Regions from separate parts of the Janthinobacterium sp. YR213 genome, predicted to be linked through region 3. Evidence: predicted binding sites of a transcription regulator. Region 3 holds the regulator's gene; each other region holds the start of a gene.

Region 1 (10,107 bases), on a different contig from region 3:
TAGAAAATGCAACAACAAGTTTACTGCATACAGCTGCATACAGGGTTGCCGTATGCCAATTTCACCGTAAATTCGGCGAATAAACGACGTCCAGCCTTTAATTATATGGCAACATCGTCAAAAGCCCATACGGGGCGGGCAATTTGCGCGGCGGCGCTTGCCAAGCTGGGGTATTGATAGGAAAATTCCTGACAGCATTATCTGCCGCCTGTGCCGCCCGGCACTGAAAAGGAAATCATGAAGCCTCTCGGCATTAAAGCAAAAGTCGCGCTGGCCACCAGCCTGACCTCGATCGCCATGATCGCGCTGGTCACCATGATCCAGGTGCAGCACATGCGCGACGACTTCACCCGAGTACTGCTGAGCCAGCAGTCATCCCTGATCAGCCGCACCGCTGCCGAGCTCGACGACAAGCTGGGCATGCTGCTGCAGATTGTCACCCTGACGGCCAGGCAGCAGCCGCCGGAACTGATCGCCCAGCCCGCCAAACTGCGCGAATACTATGCGCGCCGCTCGATGCTGGTGCTGTTCGACGACGTGCTGGTGCTCGATGCGCATGGCGCCATCGTGGCCGACATGCCGGAAGTGGCGGGGCGCGCCGGCATCAACGTCGCCGAGCGCGAGTATTTCCAGACCGTCCTGCGCACGCGCCAGCCCATGATTACCGAGCCGATGCTGGGCAAGTCGAGCGGCATGCCCATCGTGCAGATGGTGGCGCCCGTGCTGGCCGCCGATGGCCAGGTGGCCGGCGTGGTGATCGGCGTGCTGCGCCTGTACAAGGACAATCTGCTGGGCCGCCTGCGCTCGGAAAAGATCGGCAAGAGCGGCTATTACTTCATCCTCACGCGCGGCGCCGTGCCGCGCTATGTGCTGCACCCCGATACCAGCCGTTTGCTGCAGCCACGCAAGCCGAACGCCAACCTGACGACCACCCAACTGCTGAAGGAGGATGGCGAAGGCAGCATGGTCAGCACCAACAGCCGCGGCATCACGGCCGTCAACAGCTTCAAGCGCCTGAAATCCGTGAACTGGCTGCTGGCCGCCTCGCTGCCCGTCGAGGATGCCTTCGAACCGTTCGATGGCGTACTGTACCGGCTGGTGCTGTGGAGCATCCTCGCTTCGCTGCTGGCCGCCTTTGTTCTGGGCTTGGTCACCGTGCGCCTGCTGTCGCCGCTGGTGCGCCTGCGCGACACCCTGCTGGCCCTGCGCACCAGCGGCAGCCGTTTCACCCCCGTGCCGGTACAGCAGCGCGACGAGATCGGCGAACTGACGGAAGCGTTCAACGGCCTGATGAGCGAACGCGACCGCCTGCAGCAGGAACTCGAAGCGCGCGCGGCGGAGCTGGAGCAGGAACGCGACCGGGCCGAGGCGGCCAACCGTGCCAAGAGCGATTTCGTGGCCAACATGAGCCATGAAATCCGCACGCCCCTCAATGCCGTGCTGGGCATGGTGTATTTGCTGGGCAATACCAGGCTCGACACGGAACAGCGCAAGTACCTGACCATGGTCAGAGTGGCGGGCCAGTCGCTGCTGGGCATCCTCAACGATGTACTCGACTATTCGAAGATCGAGGCGCGCCGCATGGAATTGTCACCCGTCGAATTCGACCTCGACGAAGTCATGAATACCCTGGCCACGACGATGACGATGAATGCGGGCGAAAAGGAACTGGAACTGGCCATCGCCGTCGAGCCCGACGTGCCGCGGCGCCTCGTGGGCGACGCCCAGCGCCTGCAGCAAATTCTCGTCAACCTGGCCGGCAACGCCATCAAGTTTACCGAGAGCGGCGAAGTGGTGGTGGCCGTCAGCCTGGCCGAGAGCGAAAACGGGCGCGCCTGGCTGCGCTTCGAAGTGCGCGACACGGGCATCGGCATGACGGAACTGCAGCAACAGCAGCTGTTTGCCGCGTTTTCACAGGGCGACCAGAGCATCACGCGGCGCTTCGGCGGCACGGGCCTGGGCCTGGCCATCAGCAAGCAGCTGATCCACATGATGGGCGGCGACATCGCCGTCGCCAGCAGCGAAGGCAAGGGCAGCCGCTTCTGGTTCAGCGTGCCCTTCGAGATGCTGGCGCAGCCGGCCGAAACGCGGCGCACGCCGGCCCTGGGCCAGCTGCGCCTGCTGGTGGCCGACGACAACCGCACGACGCGCGAACTGATCGTCAAGCTGATCGAGGCGTGGGGCTGGCTGGCCGACGAAGTGGACTCCGGCTTTGCCGCAATCGAACTGTACCGCGAACGCCTGGCGCAGCAGCAGCCGTATGATGTGGTGCTGGCCGACTGGCACATGCCCGTGATGGACGGACTGGCCACGGCCAAGGCCATCCGCCAGGCGGCCAGCGGCCAGCGCCAGCCCATCGTGGTGATGGTCAACGCCTTCGCCCGCAACCACCTGGAGGAAATCTCCAGTGCGGCCGAGGCCGATGTCGTGCTGATGAAGCCGATCACGGGCTCCAGCCTGTTCGATGCCCTGCACCAGGCGCTGATCGCCAAGAATGACGGCGGCGAGCAGCGCATCCTGCACCAGCCGCTGGGCACGGAACTGGCCGGCGTGCATTTCCTGCTGGTGGAAGACAATCATTTGAACCAGGCCGTGGCGCGCGGCATCCTCGAACACATGGGCGCCACCCTGGACGTGGTGGGCGACGGCTTGCAAGCCGTGGAACGGCTGCGCACGGAAGCGCTGCGCTACGACATCGTGCTGATGGACATGCAGATGCCCGTCATGGACGGTTTCAGCGCCACCCACATCATCCGCACGGAACTGCGCCTGAACCTGCCCGTGATCGCCATGACGGCCGGCGTGCTGGCGTCCGAGCGCGAGCGCTGCATGACGGCCGGCATCAGCGACTTCATCGCCAAGCCCGTGGTGGTGGAAGAGATGATGGAGGTCATCCTGCGCCACCTGCCCAAGCGTCCGCAAGTACAGGCGGCCGAGCCGGTACGCGTCGCCGATGAAGAAGTGTTTTCCATGGCGCCGCTGATGCGCGTGATGGGACGCGACGCGAAGGGGCGCGGCGTGCTGCGGCGCATGGTGGAAGACGCGTTGAACAAGGGCATGACGCCCGTGCGCGACGCCGAAACAGCATTGCAGGCAGGCCGCCACAGCGACGTGGCGCGCATCCTGCACGGCGTGCGCGGCTCCGTGGGCACCCTGGGCACGAAACGCCTGATCCGCGCCGCGTTCGCCACAGAGGAAGCCATCGACGCGGGCCGCCTGGACGAGGTGCCGGCGCTGCTGGCGCACACGGCGCAGGAACTGGAGCAGGCGCTGGCGGCGGCGACGGATTGGTTGTCGCGGTTGAAGGATTAAGCTCGTTTGAACCCAAGAGATAAAGGCCGGGGTCGTACCCTCAGGGTACGCCCCCAGTCCTTGCTTTGGGTTTAGGCGGGCACGCCCAGAATCACGCTGGATGCCTTGAAAATCGCCGTCACGCTGCTGCCGATGGCGATGCCCAGGTCGGTGCTGCTCTGGTTGGTGATGATGGCCGCAATCGTGCCGCCGCGCGGCAAGTCCAGCACCACTTCCGTGTTGACGGCGCCCGTCTGCACCCGCGTGACGGTGCCGGCCAGCTGGTTGCGCGCGGAAAAGCGCGCGCCTTCGCTGTCCGCCACAAGGATGATGGACGAGGCCTTGATCAGCGCAAACGCTTCCGCGCCCGGCACCAGGCCCAGGCTTGCGCTGCTGCCTTGCGTGACGATGGCGACGATCTGCTGGCCGCCGGGCAATTCCAGGGTGACTTCGTCGTTGACGGCGCCCTGTTTCAGTTCGGCCACCTTGCCCAGGAATTGATTGCGTGCCGTGGTTTTCATGGCCATTCTCCGTATGAGTAAAAGATCGTCGGCGATGCCTTCCGCCTGGCTGCCCAGCTGGCGCAGGTAGCGGGCATGCTCACGCTCGATGATGCGGAAATTGTCGACCAGCTGGCGCCCCCGCTGCGTCAGCCGCGTGCCGCCGCCGCCCTTGCCGCCCGTCAGGCGCTCGACCAGCGGCTCGCCGGCCAGGTTGTTCATCGCGTCTATGGCGTCCCAGGCCGCCTTGTAGCTCATCTTCACAAGCTTGGCCGCCTGCGTGATGGAGCCGCATTCGGCGATAGCGCCCAGCAATTCCACCCGGCCGGCGCCGCCCAGGTTTTCTCCGCCCACCGTCATCCATACCGAGCCTTGCAAGCCGATTTCCGCTGCCGCTGATTTATCCAATGCGTTCACCCAATGCCATGTGTTCTTCCCTGTTATCGATCTGTCCGTCGCGCAAGTACAGCACATGCTCGCCCAGGATGCGCGCATCTTCCGGATCGTGTGTGATCAGGATCATGGGCACGTCCAGGCGCTGCTGCCACTGGCTCAGTTCCAAACGCATTTTGACACGCAGGGCCGGATCGAGGGCGGCAAACGGCTCGTCGAGCAGCAGCGCGCTGGGCTCGGCCACAAGCGCCCTCGCCAGCGCCACCCGTTGGCGCTGGCCTCCGGACAACTCGTCGGGAAACTGGTGCGCCAGTTCCTGCAAATGGAAGGCGTCAAGCCAATGCTCGACCTTCTGCAATTTTTCGCGCGCGCGCGGATTGAACCAGCCCCGCGCCAGGCCAAATCCCACGTTCTGGCGCACCGTCAGGTGCGGGAACAGCGCGTAATCCTGGAACAGGTAGGCGACATTGCGCTGCTGCGGCGGCAGGTTGATGCCGGCGGCGGCATCGAACAGGGTGCGCCCGTTCAGGCGGATATGGCCCGCGTCAGGCGTGAAGAGTCCGGCAATGGCTTTCAGGGTCATGCTCTTGCCTGCGCCGGACGGGCCATACATGGCGATGCGCTGGCTATCGGACGTGCATTGCACTTGCATGTCGAAGCGGCGTTTGCCGGAGCGCAAGGTGGCGCGAATGTCGAGGTCGAGTTGCATAGGCATCATCATAGCCGTCATTTGTGCGCGATGCGCCCGGGCGCCAGGCGGCCAGCCGACAACAGCACCACGATGCAGACAAAGGAGATAATCAGGACCAGCGTATTGGCCACGTCATCCTGACCCGCCTGCACGGCTTCATACACGGCCACCGACAGGGTTTGCGTCTTGCCGGGGATGCTGCCGGCCACCATCAAGGTGGCGCCGAATTCGCCCAGGGCGCGCACAAAGCCCAGCAGCACGCCGGCCAGGATGCCGCGCCACGCCAGCGGCAAGGTCACGCGAAAGAAAATCGCCATTTCCGAGATGCCCAGCACGCGGGCCGCCTGCTCCAGCTGGCCATCGACCGCTTCGAAGGCGGCGCGCGCGGGCTTGAAGACGAGGGGAAAGGCGACCACGGTGGAGGCGATCACGGCGCCCTGCCACGTAAAGATCAGGTTGATGCCGAAGTTGTCCTGCAGCCAGATGCCCAGCGTGCCGCGCCGGCCCAGCAGCACCAGCAGGTAATAGCCGAGCACGGTGGGCGGCATCACCATCGGCAGGGTCAGGAGGGCGTCGAGCAGCTCGCGCCCGGGGAAACGCGTGCGCGCCAGCAGATAGCCCGTGCCGATGCCGAGCAACAAATTGAGCGCCGTGGCCCACGCCGCTACCTTGAGCGACAGGGCCAGCGCGGTCCAGGCGATATCCATGCGGGCGCGTACCTGAATTATGGCTTCTTGAAACCGTACTTGGCGAGAATGGCTTGCGCCGGCGCCGTCTGCAGGAAGCTGACGAAACGCTTCGCTTCGGCGCCATTGCTGCTGCCCTTGATGGTGGCGATCGGGTACAGCACGGGCGCCTCGAGCGGCACGTCCAGCACCACGTTCACTTTATCCTTCATGATGGCCGCGTCGGTGGCGTAGACAAAGCCCGCATCGACTTCGCCGCGCGCCACATAGTCGAGCGACTGGCGCACGTTCTGCGTGCCGATGGCTTTCGGCTGCACGGCTTCCCACAGATTCGCCTTTTTCAGCGCACCTTCCGAATAGCGGCCGACGGGCACGCTGGCCGGATTGGCGATGGCCACACGGGTCACGCCCTTGTGCGTCAAATCGCTCAAGCTCTTGATGCCCAGCTTGCTGTCGTGCGGCACGATCAGCACCAGGCTGTTGCCGACGAAGTCCATGCGGTCGGCCGGCAAGACGAGGCCCTGCTTTTGCGCCGCATCCATGGTTTCCTGGTCGGCCGAGGCAAACACGTCGACGGGCGCGCCCTTGACGATCTGCTGCAGCAGCACGCCCGAGGCGGCGAAGTTGAGTGAGACCTTGCTGCCCGGATACTGCGCCTCGTAGCTTTGCGCCGCATCCTTGAACGCATTCGTCAGGCTGGCCGCGGCCGACACCACCACTTCGCCGGCAAAGGCGGAGCTGGCGGCAGTAGCGAGAAGAGCGGTGCCAAGCAGGCGGGCGAGGGAGGTGAGGCGCATGATCGTATCCTTGTAAGTGAACGGTGACAAGGACCGTAATATACACTTATATATAGCGTTCTGCCATCGCATGGATCAATCCTGCGCAAGGTGGAATCCCTGATATACTGTATATAAACACAGTATATCGAGGTGCACCATGGAATTGACGGACAAGCTGGAAATCCTGGCCGACGCGGCCAAGTACGACGCGTCCTGCGCCAGCAGCGGCGCGCCCAGGCGCGATTCCATCGGCAAGGACGGCTTTGGCGCCACCTCGGGCATGGGCATTTGCCACAGCTATACGCCGGACGGGCGCTGCGTCTCGCTGCTCAAGATCCTGCTGACCAATTACTGCCTGTACGATTGCCAGTACTGCGTCAACCGCCGCACGTCGAACGTGCCGCGCGCGCGGTTTACGGTGGCCGAGGTGGTGAAACTCACGAGCGACTTTTACCTGCGCAACTACATCGACGGCCTGTTCCTCAGTTCCGGCATCATCCAGTCGGCCGACTACACGATGGAGCAGCTGGTGCAGGTGGCGCGCGAGTTGCGCGAGGTGCACCAGTTCCGCGGCTATATCCATCTGAAAACCATCCCCGACGCCGATCCCGCCCTGATCGCACAGGCGGGCTGCTATGCGGACCGGCTCAGCGTCAACATCGAACTGCCGACGCAGGATAGCGTGCAAAAGCTGGCGCCGGAAAAAAGCGTGCATACGATCAAGCTGGCCATGGGTTCCATCCGCCGCAAGCTCGATGAGAAAGCGGAAGAACCGCGCGCGCCGCGTTTCGCACCGGCCGGGCAAAGCACGCAGATGATCGTCGGCGCCGACGCCAGCGACGACCAGCAAATCCTCTCCACGGCTGAGACCCTGTATGGCAGCTACAAACTCAAGCGCGTGTATTACTCGGCCTTCAGCCCCATCCCCGACAGCCCGAAAAGCGTGCCGCTGGCGCCGCCGCCCATGCTGCGCGAACACCGGCTGTACCAGGCCGATTTCTTGCTACGCAGCTATGGTTTCCAGGCCAGCGAACTGCTGCCCGCCACTGGCGGCAACCTGGCGCTCGATATCGATCCGAAACTGGCGTGGGCGCTGGCGCACCGCGAACATTTTCCGCTGGACTTGAACCGTGCGGCGCAACACATGATCGCCCGCGTGCCCGGCATCGGCCTGCGCAACGCGCAGCGCATCGTCGACCTGCGCCAGTTGCGGCAAGTGCGCTACGCCGACCTGTCGCGCCTGCGCTGCAGCATGAAGAAAATCGCCCCCTTCATCATCACGGCCGACTACTTTCCCGCGCGCGACACCACTGCCTCGGAACACCTGCGCCGCGCCTTGGCGGAAGCGCCGCAGCAGATGAATTTGTGGCCGGAGCTGCAGGCCGCATGAGTACGGTGGTGCGGCTGGCGCAATCGTTCGACGAGTGGCGCGCGGCCGCGCGCGAACTGATCGCGCGCGGCGTGCCGCCTGCCGACGTTGCCTGGCAGTCACAGCCCGGTGATGGCGACCTGTTTTCCTCGACGCCAGATGCGACGGATACCAGCGCGCCGTTGCTGCGCCTGCCCCGTTCCCTGGTGGAATTGCTGGAAAGCGCCGCCTGTTTCAACGTGCATGACCGCTGGGCATTCCTGTACCAGGTGCTCTGGCGCTGGCAACTGGGCCAGCACGATGTACTTTCTCCCGCTGACGCGGACGGCGCGCGCCTGCACGCCATGGCCAACGCCGTACGCCGCGAAGAGCACGACATGCATGCGTATGTGCGTTTCCGCGAACGCAGCGAAGCCGAGGGTGCGCCCCGCTTCGTCGCCTGGTTCGAGCCCACGCACGACGTGCTGCCGCAGGTGGCGCGCCACTTCGCCCGCCGCATGGGATCTGCCAGCTGGATGATCGCCACGCCCGCCGCCAGCATGTTGTGGGATGGCACGACCTTGCATGCGGGACCGGCCCTGCTGAGCGGAGCGGCCGATATCGACGATGCGGGCGAAGCCCTGTGGCTGACCTACTACCGCAGCATCTTCAATCCCGCGCGCGTCAATGCCGGCCTGCTGCGCAGCCATATCCCCTCGCGCTTCTGGAAGAACTTGCCCGAAGGCGCCATCGTGCCCGCCATGCTCAGCGGCGCCGCCAACGGCGAACGGCGCACGGGCCAGACGGCCAGCGTGGGCCAGCGCAGCGGCGCGACCATGATCCCGGTCTCCGCCGAGCGCGCCCAGCCCGCGCGCGACCTGCCCACCACCCTGGACCAATGCCGCCGCTGCGCGCTGTGGCAGCACGCCACGCAAGCCGTGCCCGGCACGGGGCCTTCTCAGGCGCGCATCATGCTGGTGGGCGAACAGCCGGGCGACCAGGAAGACCTGGCAGGCCTGCCCTTCGTGGGCCCGGCCGGCGCACTGCTGGACCAGGCGCTGCGGGAAGCGGGCATGGCGCGCGACAGTATTTACCTGACCAACGCCGTCAAGCATTTCAAGTGGGAACCGCGCGGCAAGCGCCGCCTGCACAAGACGCCCGCGCAGCGCGAAATCCTCGCCTGCCATGGCTGGCTGGAACAGGAATTGGCCAGCGTGAAACCGCAAGTGATCGTGGCACTGGGCAGCACGGCATTGAAGTCCATCCTGCAGGACGGCGCGGCAAGCATGACGCCGCTGATCGGCACGCCCATCCGGCACGATGGGCGCTGGGTGGTCGCCGTATATCACCCCTCGTATGTGCTGCGCGCGCCCGATGCGGCAAGCCGGCGGCAGGCGTACGCCGCGATAGTCGAGGGGCTGCGGCAGGCGCTGCTGCTAGGGCAGGATAGCCATCACAGCGTTGAAGCCGGCACTTCCTGCCCCTCATCGCGCCGCGCATAGCGTTGCGCGATCACGGCGCAGATCATCAGCTGAATCTGGTGGAACAGCATCAGCGGCAAGATCACCATGCCCAGCGAACGGGTGGAAAACAGCACCTTGGCCATCGGCACGCCGCTGGCCAGGCTTTTCTTCGAGGCGCAAAAGACGATGGCGATTTCGTCTTCCTTGTTGAAACCCAGGCGGCGGCTGATGAAGGTGGAAATACCCAGCACCAGCGCCAGCAGCAGCAGGCTGATCAAGCCCAGGGCGACCAGGGTTTCCACCGAAATCGTATGCCACAGGCCTTCGCTGACGGCTTCGCTGAAGGCCGTGTAGACCACCAGCAAGATCGAACCCTGGTCGACATATTTCAGGGTGGCTTTATGGCGGTCGACCCAGCGGCCGATCCAGCGGCGCAGGAACTGGCCGGCCAGGAATGGCAGCAGCAGCTGCATGACGATGGACAGCACGGCGTCCACCGACGACTTGCTTTCCGCGCCCTTGGCCACCAGCAAGCCCACCAGGATGGGGGCGAGGAAGATGCCGATGAAGTTCGAGGCCGAGGCGCTGCAGATGGCGGCCGGCACGTTGCCGCGCGCCATGGCCGTCATGGCGATCGAGGATTGCACGGTGGAGGGCAGCGCGCACAGGAACAAAATGCCCATGTACAGGTCGGGCGTCAGGAACGTCAGCGCCAGCGGACGCAAGGCCAGGCCCAGCAGCGGAAACAGGACAAAGGTGCTGGCCAGCACCAGCAAATGCAGGCGCCAGTGCATGGCGCCGGCCACCACGGCTTCGCGCGACAGCTTGGCGCCATGCAGGAAGAACAGGGCGCCGATGGCAACCGTGGTGATGTTGCCGAAGACCACGGCCGTCTGGCCCGTGCAGGGCAGGAAAGTGGCCAGCCCCACGGTGACGAGCAGGGCGATGGTGAAATT
Region 2 (10,107 bases), on a different contig from region 3:
CGCTTTGCTGCAGGCCGATCACATTGTCATTGCGCCAGAACGGCAGCCAGAACAGCTGGCGCCACAGGAACCCGGTGCGCCAGCGGGGCCGTTGCGGCACATACGCGGTCATCGTTGGCGGGCGCGCCTTTGCTGCGGGCCGCGGCGCGCGCAGGCGCTGCGCCACGATGAGCGTTGTCAACAGCCAGGCCAGCAGCCAGACGATAAGGGTGGCGGCCATGCCGGGCGCGGCAATCGGGCGCAGCCAGGGAGGCGATTGCGCCAGCCAGATGCTGGCCGAGACGGCATAGGCGATTCCCAGCGGCAGCATCAGCAGGCCGGCCACGGCGACATCCGCTTGCCAGCGCAGGCGGCGCGGCAAGGGCAGCTGGCGCAGCCAGGCGGCGAGGGGGGCCGGCAACAATCGCTTGCGCAACAGCCAGGCGGGCAGGCATGTGAGCAAGGCTTGCCCGCCCAGCAGGGCAAGGGCGGCGGGCCAGGGCAGGCCCACGGCGAGAAAACCGGGCAAGGCGATGACGCTGAGCAAGCCCAGCAAGACGGGGCCGGCCAGGAAAAAGAAGATTTCCATGGAACTGGTCAGGCTGGCGGCAAATTGCAGCAAAGCATGATGGGCCAGGCGCAGCCGCAGAGCGATATAGGGATGAGTACTACGGGGCAAGCGCATCGAGGCAGGAGCGGCAGAGTCAGCAGGAGCGCTGATTCTAGAGCATTTGCGGTCCCAGAATGGGAAAAGCCCTTCGGTTCCGGGAACCAAAGGGCTTTTCTTTTATTGGCGGAGCGGACGGGACTCGAACCCGCGACCCCCGACGTGACAGGCCGGTATTCTAACCAACTGAACTACCACTCCAAGCTCGTATGATCTGTGTTGCTGATCCATGAAGCACTGGATAATTTTCTGTTTGGTGGTGGGTGCTGAGAGGCTCGAACTCCCGACCTACGCCTTGTAAGGGCGCCGCTCTACCAACTGAGCTAAGCACCCGCATACCCAGAAAACTATCCCGACGTTTGTCACCACGTCTGGAAGAGGCACTATTATAGGGGGCGCTTTCCCCCTTGTGCAACTATTCTTATGGGATAAAAGCATTTTTTTGCTGAAAAACGCAAAAATATTCGGGGCGAGGGAGGGCTGGCGTTTTTTCTGCTTCTGAAATGGGAAAAGCCCTTCGGTTCTGGGAACCAAAGGGCTTTTCTTTTATTGGCGGAGCGGACGGGACTCGAACCCGCGACCCCCGACGTGACAGGCCGGTATTCTAACCAACTGAACTACCACTCCAAGCTCGTATGATCTGTATTGCTGATCCATGAAGCACTGGACAGTTTTCTGATTTGGTGGGTGCTGAGAGGCTCGAACTCCCGACCTACGCCTTGTAAGGGCGCCGCTCTACCAACTGAGCTAAGCACCCGTTGCTTGTCTCAGAAAACCATCCCGACGTTTGTCACCACGTCTGGAAGAGGCGCTATTATAGGACGGGCGAAATCCTTCTGCAAGCGCTTTTTTTCACTTTACTCTGTAATACCCCATTGCGACAGCATCCACGCCATATTGAACGCATTCTCGGCGATGGCGTTATAGCGGCCAGAGGCGCCGCCGTGGCCGGCGCCCATATTCGTTTTCAGCAGCAGGGGATTGCCATCCGTTTTGTACGCGCGCAGCTTGGCCACATACTTGGCCGGTTCCCAGTACATGACCTGGCTGTCGTTGAGGCCCGTGGTCACCAGCATGGCGGGGTAATTCTTGCGCGCAATGTTGTCGTACGGCGAGTAGCTGAGCATGTAGTCGTAGGCCGCCTTCTGGTTCGGGTCGCCCCATTCCAGGTACTCGCCCGTCGTCAGCGGCAGGCTGGCGTCCATCATGGTGTTCATCACGTCGACGAACGGCACGGCCGCGTGCACGGCGTGGAACAGGTCCGGGCGCATGTTGACGACGGCGCCCATCAGCAAGCCGCCCGCGCTGCCGCCCTGGATGATCAGGCGGTTCGGGCTGGTCCATTTTTCGCGCACCAGGTAGTCGGCGCTGTCGATGAAGTCATTGAAGGTGTTTTTCTTCTTCATCAGCATGCCGTCTTCATGCCAGGCTTCGCCCATGTCGGTGCCGCCGCGGATATGCGCCTGCGCATAGATGACGCCACGGTCCAGCAGGCTGATGCGGCTGATGGCAAAACTGGCTTCCGTGGAAATGCCATACGAACCATACGAGTACAGCAGCAGCGGCGCGGAACCGTCGAGCTTGACGCCTTTCTTGTAGACGATCCACAGCGGTACTTGCACGCCATCGCGCGCCTTCACCCACAGGCGCTGCGTGGTGTAGCGGCTGCCGTCAAAGCCGCCGACGATTTCCTGCTGCTTCAGCACCGTGCGCTTGCCGTCTTGCATGCTGACGTCGATGATGGTGGGCGGCGTGACGGGCGACTGGTAGGACATGCGAAATTGCGTGGAGGAAAATTCCGGCGTACCGACGGAGGTCGCCAGGTAGACGGGGTCGTCGAACTGCACCGTTTTCCAGTTTTTATGCGCGAAATCAAGGATGCGCGCGCGGTTCAGGGCACGGGCCTTTTCCATCACCACCAGGTAGCCCTGGAAGACGTCGATGGACTGGATCACGGCATCCTTGTTGTGCGGCACGACGGTCTTCCAGTTCTTCGGCTGCGGCGCGGACAGCGGCGCGCTGACGACACGGAAATTCTTCGCCTCCTTGTTGGTCAGAATATACAGCTGGCCATCGCGGTGCTCGATGCCGTAGCGGTGGCCTTTTTCACGTTTCAGCACGGATTGAAAGGTGCCTTGCGGCGTGCTCGTTGGCAGCAGCAGCACTTCGCTCGTATCCGTGCTGCGCGCGGTGAGCACAAAGTAGCGATGGTCGCGCGTGCGGCTCACGCCGATGGCGAACTGTTCCACTGGCTCGTGGTAGACCTGCTGCAAGGTGCCGCCCAGCGGCAGGCGGAACAATCGGTCCGCGCGCTTGGTGGTGGCGTCTTCCTGCGTCAGCATCAGGGTGGCATTGTCCGCCGCCCAGGCCAGGGACGTGACTCGAGGCATGGTATCGCCCAGCAACTTGCCCGTCTTCAAGTCCTTGACATGCAGCTCGTACTGGCGGAAACCCGTCGTGTCGGTGGTGTAGGCCAGCAACTGTTCATTCGGGCTGATGCTGAATGCGCGCACGGCAAAGAACTTCTGGCCTTCGGCCAATTGATTCTGGTCCAGCAAGATTTCCTCAGCCGCCTGCGCATCGTAGGCGCCGTTCGTGCCGACGGGGCGGCGGCAGTGAATCGGATATTGTTTGCCCGCTTCCGTGCGCGTGTAATAGTAGAAATTGCCCTGGCGCGCAGGCACGGACAGGTCCACTTCCTGCATGCGGCCCTTGACCTCCGCAGTCACCTTGTCGGCCAGCGGCTGGATCGGGGCCGTGACGGCGGCCGTGTAGGCGTTTTCCGCATTCAGGTAATCGATCACGGCAGGATCGGTTTTCTTTTGCAGCCAGCGGTAGTCGTCCGTGACGACCGTGCCGTGGCGCGTTTCCTGCCACGCCGTCCTGGCGGCGACAGGCGCGGTGGCGAGGGGGCTGGTGTCGGCCAGCGCGGATGGCGCCAGTGTGGACAGCAGCAGGGCCGGCAGGATGGATAACCAGGCGGACCGGCGGCGCGAAGCGTGATGGGCGATGGACAAGGCGATTCCCTTTCATAGTTGTGTCAGGATTGTAATCTTGCTATTGAGAAAAGCAACCGCCGTGCTTGTGCGTTTCAACTTGCATCCACGGACATTTCCAGCGATACTGTATATAACTACAGTATTCGACAGCATCCCGCCGCGAGGTGCCCTTGACCACATCTGCCCTTACATTGCCTGAAACCCGCCGCTGGATTGCCCACCTGGACATGGATGCCTTCTTTGCCTCCGTGGAACTATTAAAATATCCGGAACTGCGCGGCGAAGCCGTCGTCATCGGCGGCGGGCGCTTGCAGCAGCCCGTGCTGCAGGAAGACGGCACGCGGCAGTTTGCGCGCATGCGCGATTATGTGGGGCGCGGCGTCGTTACCACGTCGACCTATGCGGCGCGCGCGTTTGGCGTGTTTTCCGCCATGGGCATCATGAAGGCGGCCAAGCTGGCGCCCGACAGCATCCTGTTGCCGGCCGACTTCGAGGCTTACCGCGAGTATTCGGCGCGCTTCAAGCAGGCCGTGGCCCAGCTGTGCCCCATCATCCAGAACGTGGGCATCGATGAAATCTATGTCGACCTGACGGAGTATGGCGAGCAGGCGCCGGCCATGGCGGCGCGCCTGAAGGCGGCCGTGTTCGAGGCGACGGGCCTGTCGTGCTCGATCGGCCTGGCGCCCAACAAGTTGCTGGCGAAAATCTGTTCCGATCTGGAAAAACCGGACGGGCTCACCATTTTGCAGCCCGAGGATATCGAAGCGCGCGTGTGGCCCTTGCCGGCGAAAAAAATCAATGGCATCGGCCCGAAGGCGACAGCCAAGCTGGAGGCCCTGGGCATAGTCACCATCGGCGAGCTGGCACGGGCCGACATGGCCATGCTGCGCACGCAGTTTGGCGACTTGTACACGGGCTGGCTGCGCCAGGCGGCGCTGGGCATCGATGACCGGCCTGTGCAGACGAGCCGGGAAACCAAGTCCGTCAGCCGCGAAACGACGTTCGAGCGCGACTTGCAGGTGGTGCGCGACCGCGCCACCCTGTCGGAAAAGCTGGAAAGCCTGTGCACGCGCGTGGCCGGTGACCTCGACAAGCAGTCGCTGGCGGGGCGCACGGTGGGCATCAAGCTGCGCTTCGAGGATTTCAGCACCGTCACGCGCGACATCACCTTGCCCAGCGCCACGGCGGACGCGGCCGCCATCCTGCGCGCCAGCCGCGATTGCTTGCGGCGCGTGCCATTTGAAAAGAAAATCCGCCTGCTGGGCGTGCGTATCTCGACCTTGTCCGATCCGGCCATCGTGACGCGGCAGGCGCCGGCCCAGGCGGAGCTGTTTCCCGCCCTGTAGCGGCATTCCCCATGCATCAACAACACCGCGCCAGTCCGCGCTTTTGACGGCATTCCCGTGTCGAAAGTGTAGAATGGCGTTCCCCTGGCACTACTGAAACAAACGGAAGACAAAAACTATGTGGTTCAAGAATCTTCAGATTTACCGCCTGCCCGCACCATGGGCCTATACGCCAGAACAACTGGAAGAGGCCTTGTCCTCGAACAAATTTACGCCGGCGACCAGCATGGATCTGATGCGCCAGGGCTGGGATACGCCACGCCCGAACGGCGGCCTGGTCCATGTGGTCAACAAGCAGATGCTGATCTTGCTGGGCACGGAAAAGAAACTGCTGCCAGCGACCGTCATCAATCAGGTGGCCAAGGCCCGCGCTGCCGAGATGGAAGAAGCACAAGGCTTTGCCCCAGGCAAGAAAGCCATGAAGGAATTGAAGGAGCGCGTGGCCGACGAGTTGCTGCCGCGCGCCTTCAGCATCCGCAGCAACGTCTGGACGTGGATCGACCCCGTCAATGGCTGGCTGGTGGTCGATGCCGCCAGTCCGGCAAAGGCCGATGAAGTCATCAAGCTGCTGTTGAAAGCCGTCGACAAATTGCCGCTGGAAAGCCTGCGCGTGCAGCGCTCGCCCGTGGCGGTGATGACGGAATGGCTACAGGCCGACGATGCGCCTGCCGGCTTCACGGTCGACATGGATACGGAATTGCGCGCCACGGGCGAAAGCAAGGCCACCGTGCGCTACGTGCGCCACACCCTGGAAGCGGACGACGTGCGCCGCCACATCGCGGCCGGCAAGCAGTGCACGCGCCTGGCGATGACGTGGAACGACAAGATTTCGTTCGTGCTGACGGAATCGCTGGCCATCAAGAGCGTCAAGCCGCTGGACGTGATCAAGGAAACGGAATCGAGCACGAAGAACGACGAAGAACGTTTCGACGGCGACGTGATGCTGATGACGGGCGAATTGAGCAAGCTGATGGCCGACGTGGTCGAGGCATTGGGCGGCGAAGCGACGGCGTAACAGCAGCCATGCTGCTACAAAAAAAGGAGCTGCGGCTCCTTTTTTTTCGCCTGTGCAATATGTTGCAACATAAAAAAAGCGCCTTGCACGGTGAGGTGTAAGGCGCTTTCAGGACAATCTAATTTAAGACATCAAATTAGAACTTGTAGCTACCGGTGAAGTAGAACGAACGCATCATTGGATCGGCGTAGCGTGGATCGAAGCCAACCTGGTGGCCCGACGAAGCGCGTAGCGACAGAGGCGGTTCACGGTCAAACAGGTTCTTGATACCAGCGCGCAGCGTCACAGCCGAGTTGAAGGCATAGCGGCCTTGCAGATCGACGGTGGTGTACGAAGGAACTTCCAGACGGATCGTTTCCAGTTTCCTGGTATCGACGTTCAGTACCGAAGCGGCTGCATCGGTGTAGCCGTTACGATAGCTGACAACCATGGTGCTGGTCAGTTTGCCGGTTTCCAGGCTCATGTTCAGCTTGACCAGGTTACGGAACGTGACTGCATCGGTGATGCCGAAGTAGTTCATGTTGGTCGTCCACTGATTCTTGGTGCCTGGCACGGTGTAGTCAGCCTTGAGCATGTGGGTGCCGCTCAGGTTGGCCGTCAGGTTACCGAAATCAAAGCGATGACGCGCCGTCATGTCCCAGTCGATACCGCGGTTATGCGTCTGGCCGATGTTCATCGACAGCGATTTGAAGGCGAAGTAAGGCAGGCCGGTCGATGGCTCGATGTAGGTACCGAACAGGTCTTTGTACAGCGTTGGATTGCCGAAGGCCTGGGTTTCGCTGACGGCCGAGACCGCGTCGGTGATCTTCACGTCCCACAGGTCGGCGCCGAACGAGAATGCCGAGCTAGGTTCGATACGGAAACCGACGGTGTATTGCTTCGATTTTTCCGGTTTCAGGTTTTCGTTACCACCAGCCAATTGGTTGTACTGGGTTGCTGCTGGACGGCACATGGCGTCGCCTGGGAACGGGCAGTTCCATGGTTTTGCCGTGAAGCCGTTGTTGACCAGCGGCTGGCCGATGTCCAGCATGCTCGGTGCCTTGAAGCCCGTGCCGTACGAACCGCGCAGCAGTACTTGCTGCACTGGCTGCCAGCGTGCCGTCACTTTGTAGGTGCTGGCGCTTTGGTCTTTACCGATGGACTTGTTCACCACACCGTTGTCGATCTTGGTGATGGTGTCGTAACGGCCAGCCAGGCTCACTTCCACCGTTTTGGTGACAGGTGCCAGCAACTCGGCGAACACGCCGTAGGTCTCGCGGCTCAGGTCGTAACGTGGCGAGGTGTTGAAGTTGTAGATCGTGCTGGTGCTGGCACCGGCGCTTGGCGATTGCTCGTACTTGTATTCGCGGTAGTCGCCGCCGATACCGATATTGGCCTTGCCGCCTGGCAGGGTGAACAGTTCGCGCGAGCCGTGCGCATCGATACCGCGCATGGTGGTCGATGCCGTACGGATCGAACCGTTGAATTGCGAATCGTTGATCAGCTTTTGCAGTTCTGGCGATGCGTTACCGGCTGGCAAGAATGGGTTGAACTGCGGATTGCTCTGCATCTTGACGAAGTCGGCGTTCTTGGCATAGCCGCCCACGTAGCGCTCGTCGATCGCGTTTTGCGACCAGGTCAGGGCCGATTCCACGTTCCATTCGCCGACTTCGCCTTCCACGCCGACGACGAAATGCTTGGTGTCGGTGATGGTGTTGCTGGCGCGGGTGCCCCAGTCGACCATGCGGTAGTTGGCGGTAACGGATTTCACGTCGTCATGCTGTGCTTGTGTCAGGCCTGGGCGCACGTACTGGTTGTACAGTGCGCTGTTCTTGGCGATGCTGATCGGTACCGGGTTGGCGGCGATACGTGCCGTCAGGTCAAAGCGCGACAGGGCCACTTCGGCAAACGCATTCAGGTTGTCCGTCAGTTTGTAGGTACCGCGGGCGAACAGGCTGTCGCGTTTCGATTCTGGAACGATTTCAACCGTCGAGCCGCCATCGAAACCGCAAGCCTTGCTATTGGTTGCCGTGACGTAGTTGGTCGGACCGCAATCGTTGCGGGGGCCACTGGCTGCCAGGTACGGATTGAACATGATCGGTTGCGTCGCGCTATTGTTGAACGCAACGGTGGCATTCGCTGGCGCGGTCGAGGTGCTGGTACGGTCGTAGATGTAGTTCTTGCCGCCATAGCTGACAGGAATGAACGACGAACGGGCGAACGAACGGTCCGTTGCGCGCAGTTTCGACTGCTCATCGTGGCGGTACGATACCAGCACGTTGAAACGGTCTTCGTCAAGATCGCCGAAGCCGTAGGTGACGTTGGTGTTCCAGGCGTTGCCGCCTTTATTTTCCGGGCCGCCATAGGTGGCTTCCAGAGTGCCGCCTTGGACATTTTTCTTCAGAATGAAGTTGATCACGCCGGCAATAGCGTCCGAGCCGTACAGTGCCGAAGCGCCGTCGGTCAGGATTTCGACGCGCTCAACCGCGCTCATTGGAATGGCGTTCAGGTTGACGGAGGTGCCCGAGCCTTGTGGCGCGATGCGGCGGCCGTTCAACAGGACCAGGGTGTAGCTTTCGCCGATGTCATGGATCGACGCGCTGGTGCGGCCGCCCGAGTTGGAACCGGCAGCCACGGCGCCGATGGTGAAACCTTGCATGGCTGGCAGGCTTTGTACCAGGTCAGCCACGGTGGTGGCGCCGGTACGGGCGATCGCTTCTTGCGTCAGGCGCTGCACTGGCAGTGCGCCTTCGACGGCGATACGTTTGATACTCGAACCGGTAATTTCAACTTTTTGAATTGCTTCGTCCGCCATGGATTGGCCAGAGAACAAGACACTACCTGCCAGGACGGTCAGGGCCAGACGTACGCTGCGCACGCCAATTTTTTCTTTAAATGCCATTATAACAATTACTCCGTAGTAGTTTTAATAACGACAAGCAGTACACGAGCACCGCTCAAGCCATCGGATGGATGGCCAGCGGAGGCGTGTACGGTAGGCGGAACCACGTCTGGGGGAGGTGGAAGACTACTTAGCGCAATATTGTTATAAATGCACTTCTTACTTGTCGAGGCAAACATTATGTCGTCTCAGCAAGAAAAAATGCACCTCAACCGTGTCGGATTTGGCAATAAATTGTGGATACAGAAGAATATTTAATTTAACTGTTAAATTGCAGTTTTATATTTATATATATCGTCGTTTTTAAAAATGATCAATGGTGTTTTTTTACAACATAAAATTATTCTATTGGCAATTCGATGTTTTACCTACAATAATTCGAGAAAAACTATTGCTTTGCAGAATTTATGAAAGGTAAAAAAATGTAAAAAAAGCCCGTTAAAACGGGCTGGTCGAATTGTGACAGAGTGTCAGTCAGACCGTGTGCCGGTCCGCTTGCCGCGCCCCGTCTGCCAAAGGCTTACAAGGGCTGGAATACGCCGGCGGCGCGGTTCTTTTGCACATTGTCCCAGGCGAAGATCTGGCCATTCATGGCCACATATACGCCGGCTGGCAAGGTTTGCGCCACACCGCAGGCAAAGCCCAGGTTGAACAAGGCATCGGAGTTGTCGATTTCGTAGGGAATCATGGCGCCCGTCAAGATCACCGTTTGCTGCAGGTTCGCCGCGCCCAGCACTTGCGCCGTTTCGCGCATGGTGTCGGTGCCGTGGATGATGACGATGGCTTTTTCCTGTGCCGCGCGGCACGAGGCCAGCACGCGCTGGCGGTCCGCATCCTGCATGTCGAGCGAATCGAGCAGGGGCAGTTGCTCCAGCGCCACGGGCGCCGTCATGCGCGCACGGGCAATCGCTGCCGGCAAATGACTGTCGGAAAAGCCCAGGGTACCGTTCAATTCGTTGTAGTGTTTGTCGAAAGTGCCGCCAGTGGCGAGTATGCGCAAAGTCATGATGTGGTCACGATGTCAGTGGAGAATGACGCGCATGATAGCGTGGATTGGCACCGTTGCGTGAATGCCGCCGCAGATGGGGCAGCGTGCCTGCCGCCCTGCTGCCGCGCCGCATCTGGAAAATTTGGCCATCTGTGAGTACACTGGTTTCTTTGTTTGCCTGCCACCCCGACTCCGTATGAAAGCGCTCGCTCCCGGCACCGTCATTTTTCAC
Region 3 (10,107 bases):
CCTTGGAATCGTCGCACGCGCTGGCCTACGCGGCCAAGCTGGCGGCCACCTTGCCGAAAGACCAGATCGTGCTGGCCAACCTGTCGGGCCGTGGCGACAAGGACATGCATACCGTGGCGGAACGCATGGGACTCAATTTCAACTAACAGCGTGTCAACGGGGTCAGACCCGCCGGGGGAGTGCGCGCCAGTGGTGCGCATTCCGATCCCGCAGGGACTGACCCCAGCCTTTGCTTTGGGTTGAAATCATTCCATCTATCCATCATTAAGAAAGCTCATCATGTCCCGTATCTCCGCCACTTTTGCCAATTTAAAATCCAACAACAAGGCCGCCCTGGTCACTTTCATTACCGCCGGCGACCCCGGCCCCGACGCCACCGTGCCCCTGATGCACGCGCTCGTCGAGGGCGGCGCCGACGTGCTGGAGCTGGGCGTGCCGTTTTCCGACCCCATGGCCGAAGGCCCCGTCATCCAGCGCGCCTGCGAACGGGCCTTGAAATTCAATGTCGGCATCCACGATGTGTTCGGCTATGTGCGCCAGTTCCGCGCAACGAACCAGACGACGCCCGTCGTGCTGATGGGCTATGCGAATCCTATCGAGCGCATCGGCAGCGCCGCGTTTATTGATGCAGCGCAAGCGGCCGGCGCCGATGGCGCCATCGTCGTCGACTATCCGCCGGAAGAGTGCGAGGAATTCGCCGCCGCCATGCGCGAGGCTGGGCTCGACCTGATCTTCCTGCTGGCGCCCACCTCGACTGAAGAGCGCATTGCGCAAGTGGCCAAGGTTGGCGGCGGCTTCAGCTATTATGTGTCGCTGAAAGGCGTCACGGGCGCCGGCAACATTGATACGGAACAGGTGGCAGAGCGCCTCGCGGCCATCCGCCAGCATGTAAAATTACCTATCGGCGTGGGCTTCGGCATCCGCGATGGCGCCACGGCCAAGGCCGTTGCCAAGGTGGCCGATGCCGTCGTGATCGGCAGCCGCATCATCCAGGAGATTGAAAATGCCCCGGAAGGTGGCGCCGTCGACGCCGTGCGCAGCTTTACGGCAAGCATCCGCGCCGCACTGGACGCCTGAGCAAGCTTGTTGTTTACGCAAGCTCGGGTGGCGGCAAAGTTCGACAGCCCGGCGATAAACGGCTACACTTCGGCCACTGATTTGCCTGTTATTGTGCAATAGATAAAATTTTTGGTGGCGCCCTGCGGGGCGTCGCCGTTTACCGTCTGCCGGGGGCGTCCACCGACGCTACCCCTACAAGGGCCCAAGGAGAAAATATGAGTTGGTTGGAAAAACTGCTGCCACCGCGCATCCAGCGTTCTGATGCTGCCGCGCGCAAGACCATGCCGGAAGGCCTGTGGGTCAAGTGCCCGTCGTGCGAAGCCGTGCTGTACCGTACGGACCTGGAATCGAATTTGCACGTGTGCCCGAAATGCGATCATCACATGCGCATCCGCGCGCGTGAACGCCTCGACAGCCTGCTCGACGCGGGCGGCCGCTATGAAATCGGCCAGGAAATCCTGCCCGTCGATACCTTGAAGTTCAAGGACAGCAAGAAATACCCGGACCGCCTGAAATCCGCCATGGAAGCGACGGGCGAGACGGATGCGATGGTCGTCATGGGCGGCGCCATCATGAGCCTGCCGGTTGTCGTGGCGTGCTTCGAATTCGAATTCATGGGCGGCTCCATGGGCTCCGTCGTGGGCGAGCGCTTCGTGCGCGGCGCACAGATCGCGCTGGAACAGAAGGTGCCGTTCATTTGCATCACCGCCACCGGTGGCGCGCGCATGCAGGAAGGCTTGCTGTCGCTGATGCAGATGGCGAAAACCACTGCCATGCTGACCAAGCTGTCGGAAAAGAAATTGCCATTCATCAGCGTGCTGACCGACCCGACCATGGGCGGCGTGTCCGCTTCGTTCGCTTTCATGGGCGACGTGGTCATCGCTGAACCGAAAGCGCTGATCGGCTTTGCCGGCCCGCGCGTGATTGAAAACACCGTGCGTGAAAAACTGCCGGAAGGCTTCCAGCGCGCCGAGTTCCTCGTCACCAAGGGCGCCGTCGACATGATCGTCGACCGCCGCAAGATGCGCGAAGAAATCGCCCGCCTGCTGGCCTTGTTGCAAAACCAGGCCGTCGAAGTCTTGGCTTAACGCCAAAGTAACAGGCCGGGCGGCGTCCGAAGGACCCGCCCGGTTGCCACGCCACACCGTCTCCGCGCTTCGCGCACTGTCTCCTCATCAAGAAGTCTCCCATGCAAAACCTCCCCACCACCTTGCCGGACTGGCTCGCCATGCTGGAAACCCGCCATTCGGAAACCCAGATCAACATGGGCCTGGACCGCGTGCAAGCCGTCAAGGCGCGCATGCAGCTGGCGTTTACTTGCCCCGTGATCATGGTGGCAGGCACGAATGGCAAGGGGTCCACCTGCGCCATGCTGGAATCCGTGTTGTTGCGTGCCGGCTACAAAGTGGGGCTCTACATCAAGCCGCACTTTCTTGATTTTAACGAGCGCGCGCGCGTGCTGGGCGAGATGGCCAGCGACGAACAGCTCGTTGCCAGCTTCAACTTTGTTGAAGCCGTGCGGGGCGACACGCCGCTGACGTATTTCGAATTCACCACCCTGGCGATCCTGCACCTGCTGTCGCAGGCCAAGCTGGACGTGGCCATCCTGGAAGTGGGCCTGGGCGGGCGCCTCGACGCCGTCAACGTGATCGACGCCGACGTGGCCATCGTCACCAGCGTCGATATCGACCACACGGATTACCTGGGCGACACGCGCGAAGCGATCGGCTTTGAAAAGGCGGGTATCTTCCGTCCGGGCAAGGCGGCCATTTGCAGCGACCCCGTGCCGCCGCAGTCGCTGATCGACCATGCGGAAGCCATCGGCGCCGACCTGTGGCTGATGGGCCGCGATTTCAATTATTCGGGCGACAAGCAGCAGTGGAACTATGGCGGGCGCGAGCAGCGCCGCAATTCGCTCGCTTACCCGAGCTTGCGCGGCGCCAACCAGATCCTCAATGCGACGGCCGTGCTGGCCGCGCTGGAAGTGCTGAAGCTGAAACTGCCCGTGGGCGCGCAGGAAGTGCGCACGGGCCTCGTGACGGTGGAACTGCCGGGCCGCTTCCAGGTCTTGCCTGGCCGCCCCAGCGTGATCCTCGACGTGGCGCACAACCCCCATGCAGCGTCGGCGCTGAACCAGAACCTGGGCAATATGGGTTTCCACCCGTACACGTATGCTGTGTTCGGCTCCATGCTGGACAAGGATATCGATGGCGTACTGGCCGCGATGAGCGAGCACGTCGACCACTGGTGCCTGACGGGCCTGCCTTCGCCGCGCGCGGCCACGGCCTCCGAACTGGCCGCCAAGGTGCAGATCATGCTCGAAGACAAGCCCGACAGCAGCGAACATACTGTGTCTATTTTCGATGATCCGGCACAAGCTTTTGCAAATGCAATGAGCCGGGCCGGTGAGAATGATAGAATTGTGGTCTTTGGTTCTTTCCTCACCGTTGCCGGCGTGATGAAGGCCCGAAAATCCTCACTTCACTGAAACGCACTCGACTGAAAATCACGCATGGGCTTGTTCTCGAAACTGTTTAAAAACAAGCAAGAATCCTCTGGCGAAGACAGCGGCTTTTATGTCCCTGGCGAAGCACAGTCGCCGACCCGCAAGCGCGCCGCCAACACCTCCGGTGGCGGCGGATCGCGCCGTGGCGGCAAGGAGGCGCCGGATCCGGTCTTGCCTGAAAAGAAGCGCGCACGCCGCCGCCTGGTCGGGGCGATTGCCCTGGCCCTGGGCGTAGCTGTCGGCTTGCCGATGCTGCTCGATTCCGAGCCGAAGGCGCCCTTCAACGATATTGCCATCGACATTCCGTCGAAGGAAAAGGCCGCCGCACCTGCACCGGCGCCCGTGCCGGCCATTCCGGCCCAGGCCGCAGCGAATGGCCTGGACCAGTCCGAGGAAATCGTCGATGCGCCGCTGCCGCCTGCAGCCAAGCCTACGCCCACACCGGCACCCGTGCTGGCCGCCGCCCAGCCTGCACCGGTCAAGCCGACCTATGTGGAACCGAAACCTGAGCCCAAGCCTGAGCCCAAGCCGGTCAAGGTGGAGCCGAAGCCGGAAGCGAAGCACGAACCCAAGCCTGAGCCGAAACACGAGCCCAAGCCCGAGCCCAAGCATGAAGTAAAACCGGAAGCGAAGCCCGAGACTAAGCCTGCCAAGCCGGCGCAATCGGCCGACGATGCCGCGCGCGCGCTGGCTATCCTGGAAGGCAAGCCGCAAGAGAAAGTACAAGACAAGGCGCACGACGCCGGCAGCGGCAAGTTCGTGGTGCAGGTGGCGGCCTTGGCGACGCAGGACAAGGTCGACGAATTGCAGGACAAGCTGCGCGAAGCGGGCATCAAGTCGTACACGCAAAAAGTCTCCAGCCCGGCGGGCGAGCGCATCCGCGTGCGCGTGGGCCCGTTCGGCAGCCGCGAAGACGCCGAAAAGACCCGCGCCAAGCTGCAAAAGCTGGGCCTGGGCGGCAGCCTGGTACCGGCGTGATGTTGCAAGGCTGAGCGCACGTGACGATTTTCGATTACCTGGTGCTGTTCGTGCTGGTGACGTCCGTGCTGATCAGCATGATGCGTGGCCTGGTCAAGGAAATACTGTCATTGGTCAGCTGGATCGTGGCTTTCGTCATTGCCAACGCCTATGGCGCCACGCTGGCGAAATTCCTGCCGGAAGCCGTGCCAGGCGAAGCTGTCCGTTTGTTGCTGGCATTCGTGGTGCTGTTCATCGGCGTACGCATTTTGATGGGATTGCTGTCCATGACGGTCGACGCGCTCGTCAAGGTGACGGGCCTGAGCCTGGCCGACCGCACCCTGGGCAGCCTGTTCGGCGTGGCGCGGGGCCTTGTGATCGTGCTGACCGCCGTCATCTTGTGTGGCATGACGTCCATACCGCAGCAGCCATTCTGGAAAAACGCGCAGCTCAGCCCGCTCGCGGAGCAGGGCGCGCGCGCCATCAAGCCTTATCTGCCTGCCGCTTACGCGCAGCATGTGAAATTTTGAATTTTTTTTAAAATCAGTAGCACAGTTTAGGAGCACACCATGTGTGGCATCGTCGGCGTCGTTTCCCATCAACCTGTCAATCAATTGCTCTATGATGCATTGTTGCTCCTGCAACATCGCGGTCAGGACGCGGCAGGGATTGCGACCAATCACAGCAGTATGTTTTCCATGCACAAAGCCAATGGCCTCGTGCGTGACGTCTTCCGTACGCGCAACATGCGTTCGCTGCAAGGTACGACGGGCATCGGCCATTGCCGCTACCCGACGGCCGGTTCGTCGAGCGAAGAGGAAGCACAACCGTTCTATGTGAATGCGCCGTTCGGCATCACCCTGGCGCACAATGGCAACCTGACCAACTGGGAACAGTTGAAGCTGGAAATGTTCAAGAACGACCGCCGCCACATCAATACCGATTCCGATTCGGAAGTGCTGCTCAACGTGCTGGCGCATGAAATCCAGGAAGCGACGACGGGCCTGAACCTGGACCCGGAAGCCATCTTCAAGGCCGTTACCGTGCTGAACCGCCGCGTCAAGGGTGGTTACGCCGCCGTGGCGCAAATCGCCGGCGTGGGCTTGCTGGCCTTCCGCGATCCGCACGGCATCCGCCCGCTGTGCCTGGGCATCAATGAAACGGAGCAAGGTCCGGAATACCTGATCGCTTCCGAATCCGTGGCCCTGGAAGGCATGGGCTTCCGCTTCGTGCGCGACATCGGTCCCGGCGAAGCCGTCTTCATCGATGCTGACAAGCAATTGCACAGCGCCCAATGCGCCGACAATGCCAGCCTGAACCCGTGCGTGTTCGAATTCGTCTACCTGGCCCGTCCCGACTCCGTCATCGACGGTGCCTCCGTGTACGCCACGCGCCTGAAAATGGGCGAGTACCTGGCCGAGAAGATCCGCGCCGAATTGCCAGGCGTGCATATCGACGTGGTCATGCCGATTCCCGATTCCTCGCGTCCGGCCGCCATCCAGCTGGCCATGGCGCTGAACATCGAGTACCGCGAAGGTTTCATCAAGAACCGCTATATCGGCCGTACCTTCATCATGCCGGGCCAGGCGGCGCGCAAGAAATCCGTGCGCCAGAAGCTCAACGCGATCCCGTCCGAATTCAAGGACAAGGTCGTGCTGCTGGTCGACGATTCCATCGTGCGCGGCACCACTAGCCGTGAAATCGTGCAGATGGCGCGCGAAGCGGGCGCGACGAAAGTCATCTTCGCCTCGGCTGCGCCTCCGGTGATCTACCCGAACGTGTACGGCATCGACATGCCGACGCGCGACGAACTGATCGCCTATGGCCGCACGACGGAAGAAGTGTGCCGCGAAATCACGGCCGACTACCTGGTGTACCAGGATATCGGCGCGCTCAAGCAGGCCATCGCCGACGTCAACCCGGCCCTGACCAACTTCGAAGCGTCGTGCTTCGATGGTGTGTACGTGACGGGCGACGTGTCGCAGGAATACCTGGACCGCCTGGAATATGCGCGCCACCATCCGAAGGCGGCAGCGCCCGAAGATACGCCGCGTTCCCAGCTGAACCTGAACCTGGCGACAACAGAAGCGTAATTATCTTGCCCGGCTAGCGCCGGGCTTTTTTTGCTCCGCGATCATGAACGATAAAAAAAACTACGGCTTTACCACCACCATCCTGCATAACGACCGCCGCAAGGGCATCGAGCACGGTTCCCTGCACAAGCCCGTGCATACTTCCGTTGCCTTCGGCTACGGCGATGCGCGCCAGCTCGCTTCCGTATTCCAGGGCAAGGAGCCCGGCTTCCGCTACGGCCGCCAGGGCAATCCGACCGTCTCCGCGCTGGAAGACAAGGTCAACAAGATGGAAGACGGCGTCGCCACGCTGTGCTTCGCCACCGGCATGGGCGCCATCGGCGCCGTGGTGCAGGCGCTCTTGCGCGCTGGCGACCATGTCGTGTCGTCGGCCTTTTTGTTTGGCAACACCAACAGCCTGTGGCAAACGGTGACAGGGCAGGGCGTCGGCGTGTCGTTTGTCGACGCCACGGACGTGGCCAATGTGGCCGCCGCCATCACGCCGCAAACGCGCATCGTGTTTGTCGAAACCATCGCCAATCCGCGCACGCAGATCGCCGACCTGGCGAAGATCGGCGCGTTGTGCAAGGAACGCGGCATTTTGTACATCGTCGACAACACCATGACGACGCCCTACCTGTTCCGCCCGAAAGCCGTGGGCGCTGGCCTGGTGGTCAATGCGCTGACAAAATCCATCGGCGGCCACGGCAATGCCCTGGGCGGCAGCTTGACGGACACGGGCGTGTTCGACTGGACGCAGTATCCGAACATTTTCGACAATTACAAGAAGGCGGCGCCGGCGCAGTGGGGCATCGCGCAAATCCGCGCCAAGGCATTGCGCGATTTTGGTGCCTCCCTGGGCCCGGAGGCGGCGCACCATATCGCCGTCGGCGCGGAAACCATGGCCTTGCGCATGGACCGCACCTGCTCGAACGCCCTGGCGCTGGCCACCATGCTGGCCGCCGACCCGCGGGTAGCGGCCGTGCACTACCCGGGCCTGGCCGCGCATCCGCAGCACGCGCTGGCGACGGATTTGTTCCGCAGCTATGGCTCGCTGTTCAGCTTTGAGCTGAAGGATGGCATCGATTGCTTCGATTTCCTCAATCGTCTCAATCTTGCCATTCCAGCGAGCAATCTCGGCGACACCCGCACCCTGGTCATTCCCGTCGCCCACACGATCTTTTACGAGATGGGCGCCGAGCGCCGCGCCAGCATGGGCATCGCCGAATCCCTGATCCGCGTGTCCGTCGGTATCGAGGATGAGGCGGACTTGCTCGAGGATTTCCGTAGCGCCCTGGATGCATAAAACGCCTGGGCAATAAAAAAAGGGCCGCAACAGTCATGCTGTTGCGGCCCTTTTTACATGCGGTGGTTCAATGCCAGCTGCGCATCAAGCCTACCGCCAAACCTTCCAGGGCGAATTCATCTTCCGGCGATACGGTGATGACCTTGAAGTCGGGGTTTTCCGGCAGCAATTCGATGACGGAACCCGTTTTCTTGTAGCGCTTGACGGTGACTTCGTCGCCGATGCGGGCGACGACGATCTGGCCATTCTTGGCGCTATCGACCTTCTTGACGGCCAGTAAATCGCCATCCATGATGCCTGCGTCGCGCATGGACCAGCCGCGCACCTTCAGCAGGAAGTCGGGCTTGGCTGAGAACAGGGCGGGGTCCACGTTGTAGCTCGCTTCCAGGTTTTCCTGTGCCAGGATGGGCGAGCCTGCCGCCACCCGGCCGATCAGGGGCAACGACATCAGCAGCGCTGCCGGCACTTTCGATGGCAGGGCTTCGGCGGCCGCGCCGATCAGGCGGATGCCGCGCGAGGTGCCGGGAGAAATCTCGATCGCGCCCTTGCGGGCCAGGGCCTGCAAATGCTCTTCGGCCGCGTTGGCCGATTTGAAACCCAGTTCATTGGCGATTTCGGCACGGGTGGGAGGAAAGCCCGTGTTTTCAATCGCGTCCTTGATCAGGTTCAGGATTTGTTCTTGTCGTGCTGTCAGCTTGATCATGAGCGGTGGGTGCATACTAAAATGCTGTCTATATGAACAGTCTGTATTTTTGTACAGTATCGCCCACTATGCAAGGGGATTTCCGTGTTTTAGGCGAATTTCGCAAGAAATACTTGTCCAGGGGCGGAAAGCACGGTGGCGCGCGGGCTTTTCGGGCGCTTGTGGAAGGAATGATTGAAACGTTTGCAAAAGGCGGTTATAATCTTCGGCTGACCTTCCCACACCCGTCTTGACGCCGGGGTGGGCGATTATCAATCCGACCTGAAGGAGTTTGCATGCGTCATTATGAAATAGTCTTTATCGTCCATCCGGACCAAAGCGAGCAAGTGCCCGCGATGATCGAACGCTACAAAGCCAGCGTAACCACCCGCGGCGGTTCGGTTCACCGCGTGGAAGATTGGGGCCGCCGTCAAATGGCTTACTCGATCCAAAAGCTGCCTAAAGCACACTACATCTGCCTGAACATCGAATGCGACAACGAGACCCTGGTCGAGTTGGAAACAGCATTCAAATTCAATGATGCCGTGTTGCGTCACCTGACCGTTAAAATGAAGAAAGCTGAAACAGCTCCTTCGCCGATGATGAAATCGGTACAACGCGAAGACGCGGCCAAAAGCCACCGCACCGAAGCACCAGCAGCCGCTCCAGCCGCAGCAGCAGCTTAATTCTTGACCAGGATCGTGCGCTGAACCAGCTACAAGTAACCGCCATCATTGCCGAGCGCGAAATATTGCGCTATACCCCGGCAGGGCTGCCGATTGTGAATGCAGTATTGCAACACAGTTCGCAGCAGATGGAAGCAGGGATTGCCCGTTTGACCGAGTTTGATGTTGCCGCGCTAGCCGCTGGCGAAATTTCAGGCAGGTTCAGTCAGGCAAGCTTGGGCGGGGTGTATCAGTTCACGGGTTTCCTGGCCAGGAAGAGCCGCAACAGCAAGAGTTTGGTGTTTCACATCATTGATTTTAGTGCAGTCAATTCTGACTAGCGCATTTTAGATACAGGAGCCTGACATGGCATTCGGTAAAAAGTTCGACAAAAATAAGCTCAAGCTTAAAGAAAAACGCAAACAGCAAAACCCGTTGTTCAAACGCAAGAAGTTCTGCCGCTTCACCGCAGCTCACGTTGAGCAAGTCGACTACAAAGACGTCGACACGCTGAAAGACTTCGTCCAAGAAAACGGCAAGATCATGCCAGCACGCCTGACCGGTACCAAAGCGCACTACCAGCGCCAAGTTGACACCGCAATCAAGCGCGCTCGCTTCCTCGCGCTGCTGCCATACACCGATCTGCACCACGCTTAATCGGTCAGATATTCCTGGAGAAGAACTATGCAAATCATTCTGTTAGAAAAAGTTGTTAACGTCGGTAACCTCGGCGAAGTCGTCAAAGTCAAAGACGGTTACGCACGTAACTTCCTGATCCCGCAACGCCTGGCACGTCGTGCTACGGCAACCGCTGTGGCTGAATTCGAAGTCAAGCGCGCCGAACTGGAAAAAGCTGCTGC

Evidence for each region. The regulator LexA, encoded in region 3, represses DNA repair genes until DNA is damaged. The targets are predictions, from matches to a motif close to ACTGTATNNNNATACAGT.
Region 1: BLT98_RS17365 (putative DNA modification/repair radical SAM protein) is a predicted target of LexA. The motif match lies at 6,465-6,482, and genes of this name have one in related genera.
Region 2: dinB (DNA polymerase IV) is a predicted target of LexA. The motif match lies at 3,769-3,786, and genes of this name have one in related genera.

What each region holds. Positions count from the first base shown of each region.
Region 1 covers NZ_FNDA01000003.1:761,923-772,029, reverse strand. The annotation lists gene BLT98_RS17390 (response regulator) at 238-3,312, shown strand; gene BLT98_RS17385 (TOBE domain-containing protein) at 3,384-4,151, opposite strand; gene BLT98_RS17380 (sulfate/molybdate ABC transporter ATP-binding protein) at 4,192-4,914, opposite strand; gene modB (molybdate ABC transporter permease subunit) at 4,911-5,582, opposite strand; gene modA (molybdate ABC transporter substrate-binding protein) at 5,600-6,358, opposite strand; gene BLT98_RS17365 (putative DNA modification/repair radical SAM protein) at 6,498-7,730, shown strand; gene BLT98_RS17360 (UdgX family uracil-DNA binding protein) at 7,727-9,190, shown strand; gene BLT98_RS17355 (bile acid:sodium symporter family protein) at 9,142-10,107, opposite strand, start outside.
Region 2 covers NZ_FNDA01000008.1:126,215-136,321, forward strand. The annotation lists gene BLT98_RS27025 (hypothetical protein) at 1-658, opposite strand, end outside; tRNA gene BLT98_RS27030 (tRNA-Asp) at 771-847, opposite strand; tRNA gene BLT98_RS27035 (tRNA-Val) at 904-979, opposite strand; tRNA gene BLT98_RS27040 (tRNA-Asp) at 1,197-1,273, opposite strand; tRNA gene BLT98_RS27045 (tRNA-Val) at 1,328-1,403, opposite strand; gene BLT98_RS27050 (S9 family peptidase) at 1,504-3,663, opposite strand; gene dinB (DNA polymerase IV) at 3,837-4,991, shown strand; gene BLT98_RS27060 (recombination-associated protein RdgC) at 5,110-6,006, shown strand; gene BLT98_RS27065 (TonB-dependent receptor) at 6,143-8,800, opposite strand; gene BLT98_RS27070 (asparaginase domain-containing protein) at 9,408-9,893, opposite strand; gene BLT98_RS27075 (L-asparaginase) at 10,072-10,107, shown strand, end outside.
Region 3 covers NZ_FNDA01000001.1:1,915,520-1,925,626, reverse strand. The annotation lists gene trpB (tryptophan synthase subunit beta) at 1-146, shown strand, start outside; gene trpA (tryptophan synthase subunit alpha) at 280-1,077, shown strand; gene accD (acetyl-CoA carboxylase, carboxyltransferase subunit beta) at 1,275-2,147, shown strand; gene folC (bifunctional tetrahydrofolate synthase/dihydrofolate synthase) at 2,249-3,547, shown strand; gene BLT98_RS08455 (SPOR domain-containing protein) at 3,572-4,543, shown strand; gene BLT98_RS08450 (CvpA family protein) at 4,564-5,052, shown strand; gene purF (amidophosphoribosyltransferase) at 5,092-6,615, shown strand; gene BLT98_RS08440 (cystathionine gamma-synthase family protein) at 6,659-7,900, shown strand; gene lexA (transcriptional repressor LexA) at 7,968-8,603, opposite strand; gene rpsF (30S ribosomal protein S6) at 8,879-9,268, shown strand; gene priB (primosomal replication protein N) at 9,289-9,588, shown strand; gene rpsR (30S ribosomal protein S18) at 9,614-9,904, shown strand; gene rplI (50S ribosomal protein L9) at 9,932-10,107, shown strand, end outside.